Pelorhabdus rhamnosifermentans: one gene and its partner. Each later gene encodes a partner of the first gene's protein in a complex. Links are inferred from orthologs where the notes say so. Each region holds a gene or a part of one and is shown on either strand. Other genes may lie near its edges.

Region 1 (7,155 bases):
AAATACAAGCTGTGAATGTTATGAAAGCTGCTGAACTTCGTCATGAGCTTGAGGAGCTTGGGCAACAAGTCATTTTAGTAGGGGAATCGACTTCGCTTGTCATGGAAGGTGCTGAAGAAACAACCTTGCTGCATGTGGCTGAGCCTCATTTACTTATGCCGCGGGCAGCGAGTATTGCTCAGGCGGCGTTTAAACTTTTTGAAGCGGGACAGGTGGCGGATGCTATGACACTTACGCCTGTTTATGTTCGCCGTTCTGAAGCGGAAGTGCTGTGGGAACAACGGCAGAGTTGCTGTCATGAATGAACTGAAGGTGAGGCACATGCTGGCAAAAGATATTGATGATGTTGTTGTTATTGAATCTCATTCGTTTGCAGCGCCTTGGTCTCGTGAGGCCTTTGAGGCCGAAATTATGACAAATAAGCTTGCCCGTTATCTTGTCGTCCAGACAGAGGGTACTGTCGTGGCCTATGCGGGTATGTGGATGATCTTTGACGAAGCTCATGTTACGAATGTGGCTGTACTGCCCAAATATCGCGGGCAAGGCATTGGTAAACAACTCATGGCATCTCTTATTCTTTATGCTCAGCAGCAAGGGGCGGAGCGGATGACACTTGAGGTACGTGCGTCCAATGAAATCGCTCAAAATATGTATCGGCAATTCGGTTTTACTGCTAAAGGTATTCGACCACGTTATTACACCGAAAGTAATGAAGATGCTCTTATTATGTGGTTGGATATAAAAAAAGCCACTTTCGTGGCTGAAGGGTGATTGCTCTATAAAATATTCAGCACTTTCCTGTTTTGTGCTGGTGGTGAAAAAATAAAAGGGCGGAAAAACCGCCCTAGGTGTTTACCGGAGAGTTTGTTCGTAGTTCTCGATCATCTTACGAACCATGTGGCCACCGACACGACCGCAATCGGCGGAAGTCATTGTAGCCCAGCCCGAAGAACGTACGCGCTCAGCTACACCTAACTCAGAAGCAATTTCCATTTTCATTTGATCTAAGGCGTTTTCGGCAGCGGGAGTCACTGGTTTACGTGAGCGTGCCATAGTTAAAACCTCCTTTCGTGGACGATCTTGTTTTTCTGTCCACTCTTAATTTGTCTGATTTTTGTGCATAACATACGTGATTTTAGAAGGAAACTACTGGGGGCATTTTTCTTGATAAATTTGGATAACAACATACATTCGACTTTGGTTCTTGGTCTTGAAACAAGCTGTGATGAAACCTCGGCTGCCGTCGTTCGAGACGGTCGGACCATCCTTTCGAACGTCATTTCCTCACAGGTTCCTGTTCACCAAAAATTTGGCGGTGTTGTACCTGAAATTGCATCCCGCAAACATATTGAACAGGTCGTTCCTGTGATTGATCAGGCACTAAGAGAAGCTCAGGTGACACTAGATGAAATATCCGCTATTGGCGTTACCTATGGACCTGGTTTGGTAGGGGCTCTCCTTGTCGGTGTGGCGGCAGCCAAAGCTTTGGCTTTTGCGAAAAGGCTGCCCCTTGTCGGTGTTCATCATCTGGAAGGCCATATTTTTGCCAATCTCCTTACGCATCCTGATTTAGAACCGCCGTTTCTGGCGCTTGTTGTGTCAGGCGGGCACACCTCGCTAGTGAAGGTAGCCTCTTATAATGAGTTTTTGTTGATTGGTCAAACACGCGATGATGCAGCAGGGGAGGCTTTTGATAAGATAGCACGCGTCATGGGGTTGCCTTATCCCGGCGGTCCCCATATTGATCGGCTTGCAGCCGAGGGTGATTCGGCTGCTATCCATTTTCCACGGGCCTTAACAGGCCATGGCAGTTATGAATTTAGTTTTAGTGGTCTGAAATCGGCTGTGCTCAACTATTTAAATTCAGCGAGGCAAAAGGGAGAAGCCATCGTTCATGCCGATGTGGCAGCGAGTTTTCAAGCGGCTATTGTGGATGTTTTAGTCGAAAAAACGTTGCAAGCAGCACAGGAGTACGATCTTAAAAAGGTCGTTTTGGCTGGTGGTGTGGCAGCGAATTCATCACTTCGTAGCCATCTGGCTAATGCACTTGCTATCCAGAATATTCAGTTCTATTATCCGCAAACGGTGCTTTGTACGGATAATGCTGCTATGGTGGCCTGTCGGGCTCATTATCAGTTTTTAGCTGGTAAAATCTCTTCTTTATCATTAAATGCTCGCCCGACGATGCGTCTTGGCCAATCTTTTAATGAAAAAAACAATAATCTTTACTAATTTACAAGGATATTTTCTTCTTGTGTTGAATCATAGAGTATTTATATAGCACAAGGGAGGCAACCTATGGGCGTTATCGGTGATATTTGTCGTAAAGTTACTGGACTCAGTACGGAACAAATTGAACAGCTCGAACAGCTGGCTGTTTTGCTTGGCATCGCTGCTGATTTGTCGCATGCCCAAATCACTGTGTATACTAAGACAAAGTCCAAGCATTTTTTGGCGATTGTTGCTCAGGTGAGGCCTAATACAAGCTTTATTGAGTATCGCCCCCACCTTTTAGGAACAACGGTTAGGGCGACGGAAGAGCCACTTGTCTGGCGTACAATGACGTGTGGCGAACATATTTCGGGTCAAAGAGAATGGGAAATCGGTATGGATGTGCTCGAAATGGAGACTCATGCGATTCGCGATAAAGCGGGTACCGTGATTGCTGTGGTCAGTTTTGAGGCCAGTCATGAAGAGGCTCGTGCTGGGGCCCACCCTGTTTTGGTTGAAATGGCCTTTTTGTTATTGTCTACGAGTCGCGCTAAAATGGAAAATATTTTTAGACGGCTCAATGCGCGGGATGGTATTATTATTGTAGGGGAAAGTGGTCATGTCGTTTTTTCCAATGCTGTTGCTGCAAGTATCTACAAGGTTCTTGGCGTGGGGCGTGTCGTGGGACGGCGTGTGTCAGACAGGCGCAGTCATATGAAAGTGGTACAAAAGGCGATTGCTCACGGAGTGGCTCAGGAACTGGAGATTGAAACAGGCGACTTTGTTTTTAATCAACGTGCCATTCCAGTTGTTGTCGATGAAAAAGTGATTCGTACCTTGTTTATTGTCAGTGATGTTACGGAGATTAAGAAAAAGGAAAAAGAATTGCTCATTAAGTCGGCTGTTATTCAGGAAATTCATCATCGCGTCAAAAATAATCTGCAAACTATTGCCAGTCTATTGAGTTTGCAGGCTAGGCGATCTTCTTCAGCCGATGTAAAGGCTTCTCTGAAAGAATGTATTAATCGTATTTTAAGTATTTCTGTCATTCATGAGTTTTTATCACAACAGGATGTGGAAACAATCAATGTGGCTGAAGTAGCCAAAAACATCTTAGATTCGGTTATTCAAAATATGATGGAACCAGATTTTAATATTCAAACGGTATTTAACGGTGAAACAGTTATCCTTCCTTCTGATTGCGCAACAAGTTTAGCTTTGGCTATTAATGAACTTATTCAAAATTCTATTGAGCATGGTTTTGTTGGCAGGCGAGAGGGCATTATTGGTATTGATATTCGATCTTTATCTGATTGTTATCAAATAGAAATATTTGATAATGGCATTGGCTTACCACCGGGCTTTGATGCGCATAGTTTAAAAAGTCTTGGCATTCAAATTATTACGACACTCATTGAATCGGATTTGTCAGGAAAATTTGAATTAAAATCGGATGGTGGAACACGGGCGATTATTACGATACCTCATATGACAGAGGGAGAAGGAGGCTGAGAAATGGAACTGTTAAAAATCGTTATCGCAGATAATGAATCCATTATTCGTATGGATTTAAAGGAACTATTAGAAGAAGCCGGTCATGATGTAGTCGGTGAGGCGTCAGATGGACTCCACGCCGTTGAACTGGTGCGTAAAACTCGCCCTGATTTGGTGATTATGGATATTAAAATGCCTAAGATGGACGGGATTGCGGCGGCCCGAATTATTGCGAATGAAAAATTAGCACCTGTACTGCTTCTTACGGCCTTTAGTCAGAAGGAAATTGTTGAGAAAGCCAAAGAATCAGGTGTTTTAGCTTACCTTGTGAAACCAATTAAAGAGGCAAATTTATTTCCAGCCATGGAAATTGCTTTGTCGCGATTTAAAGAAATTAGCGATTTAGAACATGAATTGGAAGATGTAAAAAACTCGTTAGAAATGCGTAAACTTTTGGATCGGGCTAAAGGCATTTTGATGGATGCGTATCAATTAAGCGAAGGGGAAGCTTATCGGCGAATTCAGCAATATAGTATGGCGAAGCGGAAGTCGATTCGGGAAGTGGCAGAAGCCATTGTAAATTCAGCAAAAAAATGACGATAGAACGGTTGCCTAACGGTTTTTTAGTTGGGTAGCCGTTTATTTTTTAAATTTAATTCGTTTTTTTATGGAAAAGACTTGATTTTTGTTCCAAAATTATATATCATAATCTATGTAATTAGCACTCCTCTAAAGTGAGTGCTAACAAAAAAGATACAACATTCATTAAGGGAGGTAATTTTTCCATGATTAAGCCATTAGGCGACAGAGTCGTAATTAAAGCTTTAGAAGCGGAGCAAAAAACCAAGAGCGGAATCGTTCTTCCGGATACTGTTAAGGAGAAACCACAGGAAGGCGAAATCGTTGCTGTAGGTGCTGGTAAAGTAATGGAGAATGGTCAAAGAGTAGCCCTTGAAGTAAAAGTTGGCGATAAAGTTCTGTTCTCGAAATATGCTGGAACTGAAGTAAAAGTGAATGACAAAGATTATCTTGTATTGAGTGAAAGAGATATCCTGGCAATTGTAGGCTAATATCATACGAAATTAAGGGAGGTTACATAAATGGCTAAACAAATTGTTTTTGATGAGGAAGCGCGCCGCGCTCTTGAAAGAGGCGTCAATGCTCTTGCAAATGCTGTAAAGGTAACACTTGGACCTAAGGGTCGTAATGTTGTTTTGGATAAAAAATTTGGTGCACCAACAATTACGAATGATGGTGTAACCATTGCTCGTGATATTGATTTAGAAGATCCATTTGAGAATATGGGTGCTCAATTAGTAAAAGAAGTTGCAACAAAAACAAATGATGTTGCTGGTGATGGTACTACGACAGCAACTCTTTTGGCACAAGCTATGATTCATGAAGGTATGCGCAATGTTGCTGCTGGTGCTAACCCGATGATCTTGAAAAAAGGTATTAAAAAAGCAGTCGATGCTTTAGTAGAGGATATTAAAAAATCTGCTAAAAAAGTAGAAACAAAAGATGCTATTGCACAGGTAGCTTCTATTTCTGCCGGCGATGAAGAAATCGGCAATTTGATTGCTGAAGCAATGGAAAAAGTCGGCAACGATGGTGTTATTACTGTTGAAGAATCGAAGACAATGGGAACGGACCTCGATGTTGTAGAAGGCATGCAGTTTGACCGCGGCTATATTTCCCCTTACATGGTAACGGATACAGATAAGATGGAAGCCGTGTTAAATGATCCTTATATTTTGATTACAGACCGTAAAATTGGTGCTATTGCTGATTTGCTGCCTATCCTTGAAAAAGTTGTTCAACAAGGTAAGGAATTACTTGTTATTGCTGAAGACGTTGAAGGTGAAGCACTGGCAACGATTGTTGTTAATAAACTTCGTGGTACCTTCCGCGCTGTTGCTGTAAAAGCTCCTGGCTTTGGTGATCGTCGGAAAGCAATGCTTGAAGATATTGCCATCTTAACAGGCGGTGCTGTGATTACAGAAGATTTGGGTCGCAAACTGGACAGCGTTACGCTGGAAGATTTGGGTCATGCCCGTCAAGTTCGTGTTTCGAAAGAAGAAACAACGATTGTTGATGGTGCAGGCTCTAAGAGCGATATTGATGCTCGTACGGCACAAATCAGAAGCCACATTGAAGAATCCACTTCTGATTTTGATAAAGAAAAACTGCAAGAACGTTTGGCTAAATTGTCCGGCGGCGTAGCAGTTATTCAAGTCGGTGCAGCTACTGAAGTTGAACTGAAAGAAAAGAAACTGCGTATTGAAGATGCTTTAAATGCAACACGCGCAGCTGTTGAAGAAGGCATTGTTGCTGGTGGCGGTACGACTTTCATCGATATTTTGCCTGTACTTGATACAATTAGTGCAGCAGGCGATGAAAAAACAGGCGTAGAGATTGTAAAACGTGCAATTGAAGAACCTGTTCGTCAGATTGCTAATAATGCAGGCCTAGAAGGTTCTGTCGTTGTCGAAAACGTGAAGAAAGCAGGAAAAGGCATCGGCTTTAATGCCTTGACTGAAGAATACATTGATATGATTGCTGCTGGTATTGTTGACCCAGCTAAAGTGACGCGTTCTGCTCTGCAGAATGCAGCAAGTATTGCATCCCTTGTTTTGACAACGGAAACACTTGTTGCAGATAAACCAGAAAAAGATAACGGTGCTGCTGCTGCCGCTGCTATGGGCGGTATGGGTGGCATGGGCGGTATGGGCGGTATGGGCGGCATGATGTAATCTGCTCCCACGAACCTAGTAACTACACGGTTTTTAGCCATGAAAGACCGTAATGTTACCATTTTGTTACCGAAATAAGCAAAAAAAATTAGAGGTTGTCCATAAGTTCACCGAACTTTTGGGCGGCCTCTTTTTTCATATCTTTTGTAACGTGCAGATAAACCTTTCTTGTAGTATCATCGTAAGAATGTCCTAGCCGTTCCATTATTTCTTCCAGACCAACACCGGCTTCTGCTAATAGAGAAGTGTGTGTGTCGCAAACTATGAGGTGTAAGAGAATTATCAAGTTCCGCTATTTTTAATAATCTTGCCATTCTTATCTCAATAAGTTTTACATAAATCGGATAACCAGGATAACGTTCAACAAAAAAACAAAATCTTTATTATGCCATCTATCTCGATTCAACATTTTAAATTTGTTTTGTTTAGAACGATGTATTTCCGATTCTTTAATTGTCTTTTCGGTTACGTTTATTATTCTTCTTGACGCTTTCGTTTTAGGAGGCTGCAATTCATATTTTAGAATATTGTTATTGGGGTTATAGTATGTTCTGGATACGTTGAAAGTCGTGTTAAATACAGCTGTATGGAATATGATTAAAAAGAAACAGTGATATGTTAATCATGAAAATATTGAAAGTTGTTTTGAATCACAAACGGATCATATCGATGTAGCCGAAGTAGTTGAAATAAAGCT
Region 2 (5,234 bases), on another replicon or contig:
AGCACGTCCAAGCAATTCTGTACCCGTATATTTTACTTTTTTGCCCTGACGATTAAGAGCCTCTACAGTCACCTTACTATAACGTTTTACTTCGCCATAAACGCCAGGCACGCTGAGACAGCCTTCCAAAGCCTTTTCTTCCCCTTCGCCGCTGGTAATTTGGGGATTAATCAGCTCCACAAGGCCTTCGCCCACATCAATGACAACTAGTCTGAGCGACTGCCCCACTTGCGGCGCAGCCAGTCCGACACCATCGGCATCATACATGGTTTCAGCCATATTATCTAGCAGTTGTTTCATACGCTTATCAACACGAGCCACTTCTTTTGCCTGCTCTTTTAATATCTTATCTCCGGCTTTTTTTATTTCTAGAATAGCCATTACGCTACCTCCTATGATCGAATGTTAAATCTTTACACAATTTTAGCATAAAATAAATAAAAAATCTAATGGGAGTGTCGACTCCATTACATGAGGCTAACAGGATCGACATCCACGCTTACATTGCTTTGATGGTGAAAATTAAGTTGTCTAATCGCTTTCCGAACATTCCCTAAATGATGTGTCTTCACAAGCACGATAACGCGGTAGACATCCTGGATCTTTGCCACCGGGGCAGCGACAGGACCTAGTATCTCCCCGCTGTTTTCCGGTAAAACGTTCTTGAAAGCCAAAACAGCCTGATCCACCTCTTTACGTAGTGGCCCTTCTTGCATGCCCTGCCAAATCATCTTCACAATATGGCAAAAAGGCGGATAATCCAGTTCACGACGAAATTTGATTTCTTCTTGATAAAAGCCCTCATAATCATGTCCGGCAGCACAAGAAATTGCATAGTGCTCAGGATTATAGGTTTGCACAACAACCTCCCCGGCCTTCGTTCCCCGTCCAGCCCGGCCGGCTGCTTGGGTAATTAAGGCAAAGGTTCGTTCGGCTGAACGAAAATCAGGCAAATTAAGCGCTGTATCAGCTGAAATAACCCCTACTGCAGTAACATTGGGAATATCATGCCCCTTAGCAACCATCTGTGTCCCAAGCAGTACATCCTGTTTCCCCTTGGCAAAGTCCGTTAATATCTGATCATGCGCAAATTTTCTTGCTGTCGTATCCTGGTCCATCCGCACAATTTGAGCCTCAGGCAATAACCTCACAAGTTCTTCTTCGACCTTTTGAGTTCCTGTCCCAAAATATTTAATATAACGACTCTGACAGGCTGGACAAACATCAGGCAAAGGAAAAGTCTGGCGGCAATAATGACATTTCAATTGTTTTCCTACAGCATGATAAACCAAGGCAATGGCACAATGGGGGCAGCGAATAACATGACCACATTCCCGGCACAAAACAAACGTGGAATAACCGCGTCGATTAATCAAAACGATGGCTTGCTGCTTGTGGCTGACTGTACGAACAAGTAACTCAGCCAACTCATCAGAAATGATAGAACGCTTTCCTTCTTTCATCTTCGCTGCCAAATCCACAACAGTCACGTGCGGCATAACAGAGCCATCAATGCGTTTCGTTAAAGATAGCAATTGATAATGCCCCTGCTCGGCTTCATAAAAACTTTCCAAGGACGGAGTCGCGCTCCCCAAAATAACCGTTGCGCCTGTCTTGGAAGCGCGAAAGACAGCGACTGTCCGGGCATGATAGCGAGGTGTTTCTTCTTGTTTATACGTAAACTCATGCTCTTCATCAAGAATAATCAGTCCTAAATAATGAGCGGGCGCAAATAACGCCGAGCGAGCACCAATCACAATCCCCGCACTTTCTTCTTTCATTCGCTGAAAACCATCAAATCGTTCACCTAAGCTTAAACGGCTATGAATGACAACCACATCATCACCAAATCTTGCTTGAAAGCGCCGAACAATTTGCCCAGTGAGAGCAATTTCCGGGACAAGGACAATGACTTGTTTACCTTGCTTACGAGCTGCAGCCGCTGCGGCAAGATAGACTTCTGTTTTGCCGCTACCTGTCACACCATGCAGTAAAAAGGTTTTGAACTTTCCAGCCTGAATTGTCGGAATAATTTTTTCAAGAACAGCTTGCTGCTCAACTGTATAACAAGGTGGCGCAGCATCTTGCTGTGGCTTATGATAACTATTCCGTAAAACTTGGATTTCCTGCATCTCAATCAGTCCGGCTTGGACAAGCTTTTTGGCTGTAGCCAGTTGAATACCTTGCTGTTTCAATTCTTTCCATGAATAGCTATGCGCTTTAAGTAGCGTGAGAAGTTTTTGCTGCGCTGGTTTATGAGACAAGTCAACATCCTGAAGTTTGTCCAGGTCTAAACAAAGAGTAACTACCTTTTCCGTTTTAATTGAGGCCTTTTTGACTGTAAGAATTTTCACAGACACTAATCCTTTATCAATAAGCCCCTTTATGGCATTCCCTTTGCCTATCCCCTGTCGCTCCAAGTCTTTTTGAGTCACAAATTTCTGGCTGGCAATAAGCTGAAAAAGCTTTTGTTGTTCATCACCCAGTTCAGTTAGCAGCATAGATCTCTCTGAATCAGATAACTTTTCATTCAAAACATAGCCTGATTTGGATGTAATACCACTTTTACCCGGAATAAAGAGACGTAAAGCATCCGATAAGGAACATAAATAATAATCAGCAATAGCATGAGCTGTTGCAATCATGGCAGAATCAAACCAAGGGCTTTCATCTAAAGAGGATAAAATGAATTTTAACGAATCATGCTCTACTACCGTATCCTTAACATCCAAGACAAAACCCTCAACCCGCCTAGGTCCAAAGGGCACAACAACACGACACCCCACTGTCACCTTGAGATGTCCCGGAATTAAATAGGTAAAAGCCTTGTCAAGTGACTTTGCTGTAATATTCACAAATACTTCGGCTACCTTCGTCATACTTTCACCACTCAATAAAAAGTAAGGAGACTAAAAATAGCCTCCTTACTTAAAATAAATTACTTATTTTTATTTCGCCAAAAAATCATCGATCCCTGCTAAAAACTCCGTTTTGTCTGAAAAGCAGTTTGCATCTTGTTCATCAGGCAACCAATCATCATAACCTGTATCCATGGGAGATCGTTTGAAAAAACGCCTTATCTTGTGATTTCGTGGTGACGAAAAACGAACTTTCATGTTATCATCTCCTGTCAACAATAAGCAATTTTTACTACTCTTCGTACTTCAAAATCAATCATAAACGTGTTATTAGTATGACCGCACAAGAAGTTTTCTATCGAAAAAAAGTTTACAAACCTGCTTCCTGCCGAAGAATAGCCGCTTTATCTGTCTTCTCCCAAGGCAGATTTAGATCATTGCGACCAAAATGTCCATAAGCTGCTGTCTGACGATAAATAGGACGGCGCAAATCAAGCATTTTAATAATTCCTGCTGGACGCAAATCAAAATGTTTCTTCACAAGCGCTACAATAACAGCATCATCCACTTTACCTGTATCAAATGTTTCAACTAAAATAGAAACAGGCTGAGCAACACCAATGGCATAAGCAAGCTGAATTTCGCATTTATCAGCCAAACCACCTGCCACAATATTTTTAGCCACATAACGAGCAGCATAAGCACCACTGCGGTCTACCTTCGTTGGATCCTTGCCTGAAAAAGCACCGCCGCCATGACGAGCCATCCCGCCATAAGTATCAACAATAATTTTCCGGCCTGTCAGCCCACAATCCCCCTGAGGCCCCCCCACAACAAAACGGCCTGTTGGATTAATATAATATTTCGTATCATTATCAAGTAATTCACTCGGAACAATCGGTTTAATCACATGAGCAACAAGATCTTCCTCAATCGTTTTTAAGTCCACTTCAGGTCCGTGCTGAGTCGAAATAACAATGGTATCAATCCGTTTTGGCTTGCCATCAACATATTCCACAGTAACCTGTGTTTTACCATCCGGACGCAAATAAGGCAATTTATTTGACTTTCTTACCGATGATAACTGAAGAGAAAGTTTATGAGCCAAAGAAATCGGCAAAGGCATGAAATCATCTGTTTCATTTGTTGCATAACCAAACATCATGCCTTGGTCTCCTGCCCCAATAGCATCGATCTCCATTTCACCTTTTTTAGCTTCCAGGGCTTTATCAACTCCCATCGCAATATCGGCTGATTGCTCATCAATGGAAATTAACACGCCGCACGTGTCACCGTCAAACCCAAATTTTGCCCGCGTATAACCAATATCTTTAATTGTATTGCGCACAATTTTCGGTATATCGACATAACAATTTGTTGTAATTTCGCCAGCCACATGAACCTGCCCTGTTGTAATAAGAGTCTCACAAGCCACTCTGGCAAAGGGGTCCTGCCCAATTAAAGCATCTAAAATACTATCCGATATTTGATCAGCTATCTTATCGGGATGTCCTTCAGTAACTGATTCAGATGTAAAAAACTGCTGTCTATTTGCCATAATAAATCCCTCCTAAATCATCATTTGCATAACAAAAAGCTCCCACAACAAGGGGAGCGATTATTTCTCTCCCATCTCGCAAGAATCTCTCGCCGGAATTGGCACCGTTTTAGCCTAAACTAAATGGTTGCCGCAGTATCATCGGGCCAGTCCCTCCACCATCTCTTGATGAGTCGATATGTATTTTACCAATAAAATTGTATAGCAAATACCCAAAAAAATCAAGTCCTATTTGTAACTAATTCGCGAATATAGTCGAGAATACAACAAGCAAGCTTCTCCTTCGGCATTTGCGGCAAATCAACGATTTTTCCATCCCGAAAAAGAAGTTTGGCAATATTCGTGTCGACATTAAATCCAGCGCCAGGCGCTGTAACATCATTGGCCACAATCATATCTAAATTTTTCTCGTTCAATTTTTTCTTTGCATAATTCACAACATTTTGTGTCTCAGCAGCAAAACCAACAAGAAGCTGTCTTTCTTTAATTTGACCCAATTCCCGCAAAATATCCGGATTTTTTGTTAATTTTAAAATAAGCGTATCATCATTCTTTTTGATTTTTTGCATCTCAGCAACTTCAGGACGATAATCAGCCACAGCGGCCGCTTTCACAACAATATCACAGGAAAAAAAATTCTTCAGCACTTCCTCGCGCATTTCAGCAGCACTTTCCACTTTAACCACCGTAACATTCGGCGGATGGGAAAGTCCTGTTGCACCTGAAACAAGAATCACCTTTGCCCCGCGGCGTGCGGCTTGTGCTGCAATGGCGTAACCCATTTTCCCGCTTGAACGATTGCCGATATAACGGACAGG

What was found. Proteins that work in one complex are often made in the same cells at the same time.
Region 2: the proteins of groL (region 1) and metK are in contact, whole or in part, in a cryo-EM structure (PDB 8P4O), measured with the Escherichia coli proteins. The link is inferred for Pelorhabdus rhamnosifermentans from one-to-one orthologs.

The regions. Positions count from the first base shown.
Region 1 is NZ_JAHGVE010000021.1:38,375-45,529, reverse strand. Bases 4,171-7,131 are described here. They hold groL (chaperonin GroEL), read left to right. Parts: upstream 4,171-4,805; coding sequence 4,806-6,458; downstream 6,459-7,131. Other genes in these bases: groES (co-chaperone GroES), read left to right, coding at 4,491-4,775; Ga0466249_RS19590 (ANTAR domain-containing response regulator), read left to right, coding at 4,171-4,302. In the rest of the region: tRNA (adenosine(37)-N6)-threonylcarbamoyltransferase complex dimerization subunit type 1 TsaB, read left to right, coding at 1-305; rimI (ribosomal protein S18-alanine N-acetyltransferase), read left to right, coding at 298-771; Ga0466249_RS19605 (alpha/beta-type small acid-soluble spore protein), read right to left, coding at 853-1,053; tRNA (adenosine(37)-N6)-threonylcarbamoyltransferase complex transferase subunit TsaD, read left to right, coding at 1,174-2,232; Ga0466249_RS19595 (sensor histidine kinase), read left to right, coding at 2,299-3,723; more of Ga0466249_RS19590, read left to right, coding at 3,727-4,170.
Region 2 is NZ_JAHGVE010000004.1:87,133-92,366, reverse strand. The notes cover bases 2,323-5,234. They hold metK (methionine adenosyltransferase), read right to left. Parts: upstream 4,417-5,234; coding sequence 3,229-4,416; downstream 2,323-3,228. Other genes in these bases: coaBC (bifunctional phosphopantothenoylcysteine decarboxylase/phosphopantothenate--cysteine ligase CoaBC), read right to left, coding at 4,638-5,234; Ga0466249_RS06515 (hypothetical protein), read right to left, coding at 2,949-3,116; priA (primosomal protein N'), read right to left, coding at 2,323-2,879. Outside these bases: def (peptide deformylase), read right to left, coding at 1-381; more of priA, read right to left, coding at 468-2,322. UniProt on the Escherichia coli protein: Catalyzes the formation of S-adenosylmethionine (AdoMet) from methionine and ATP.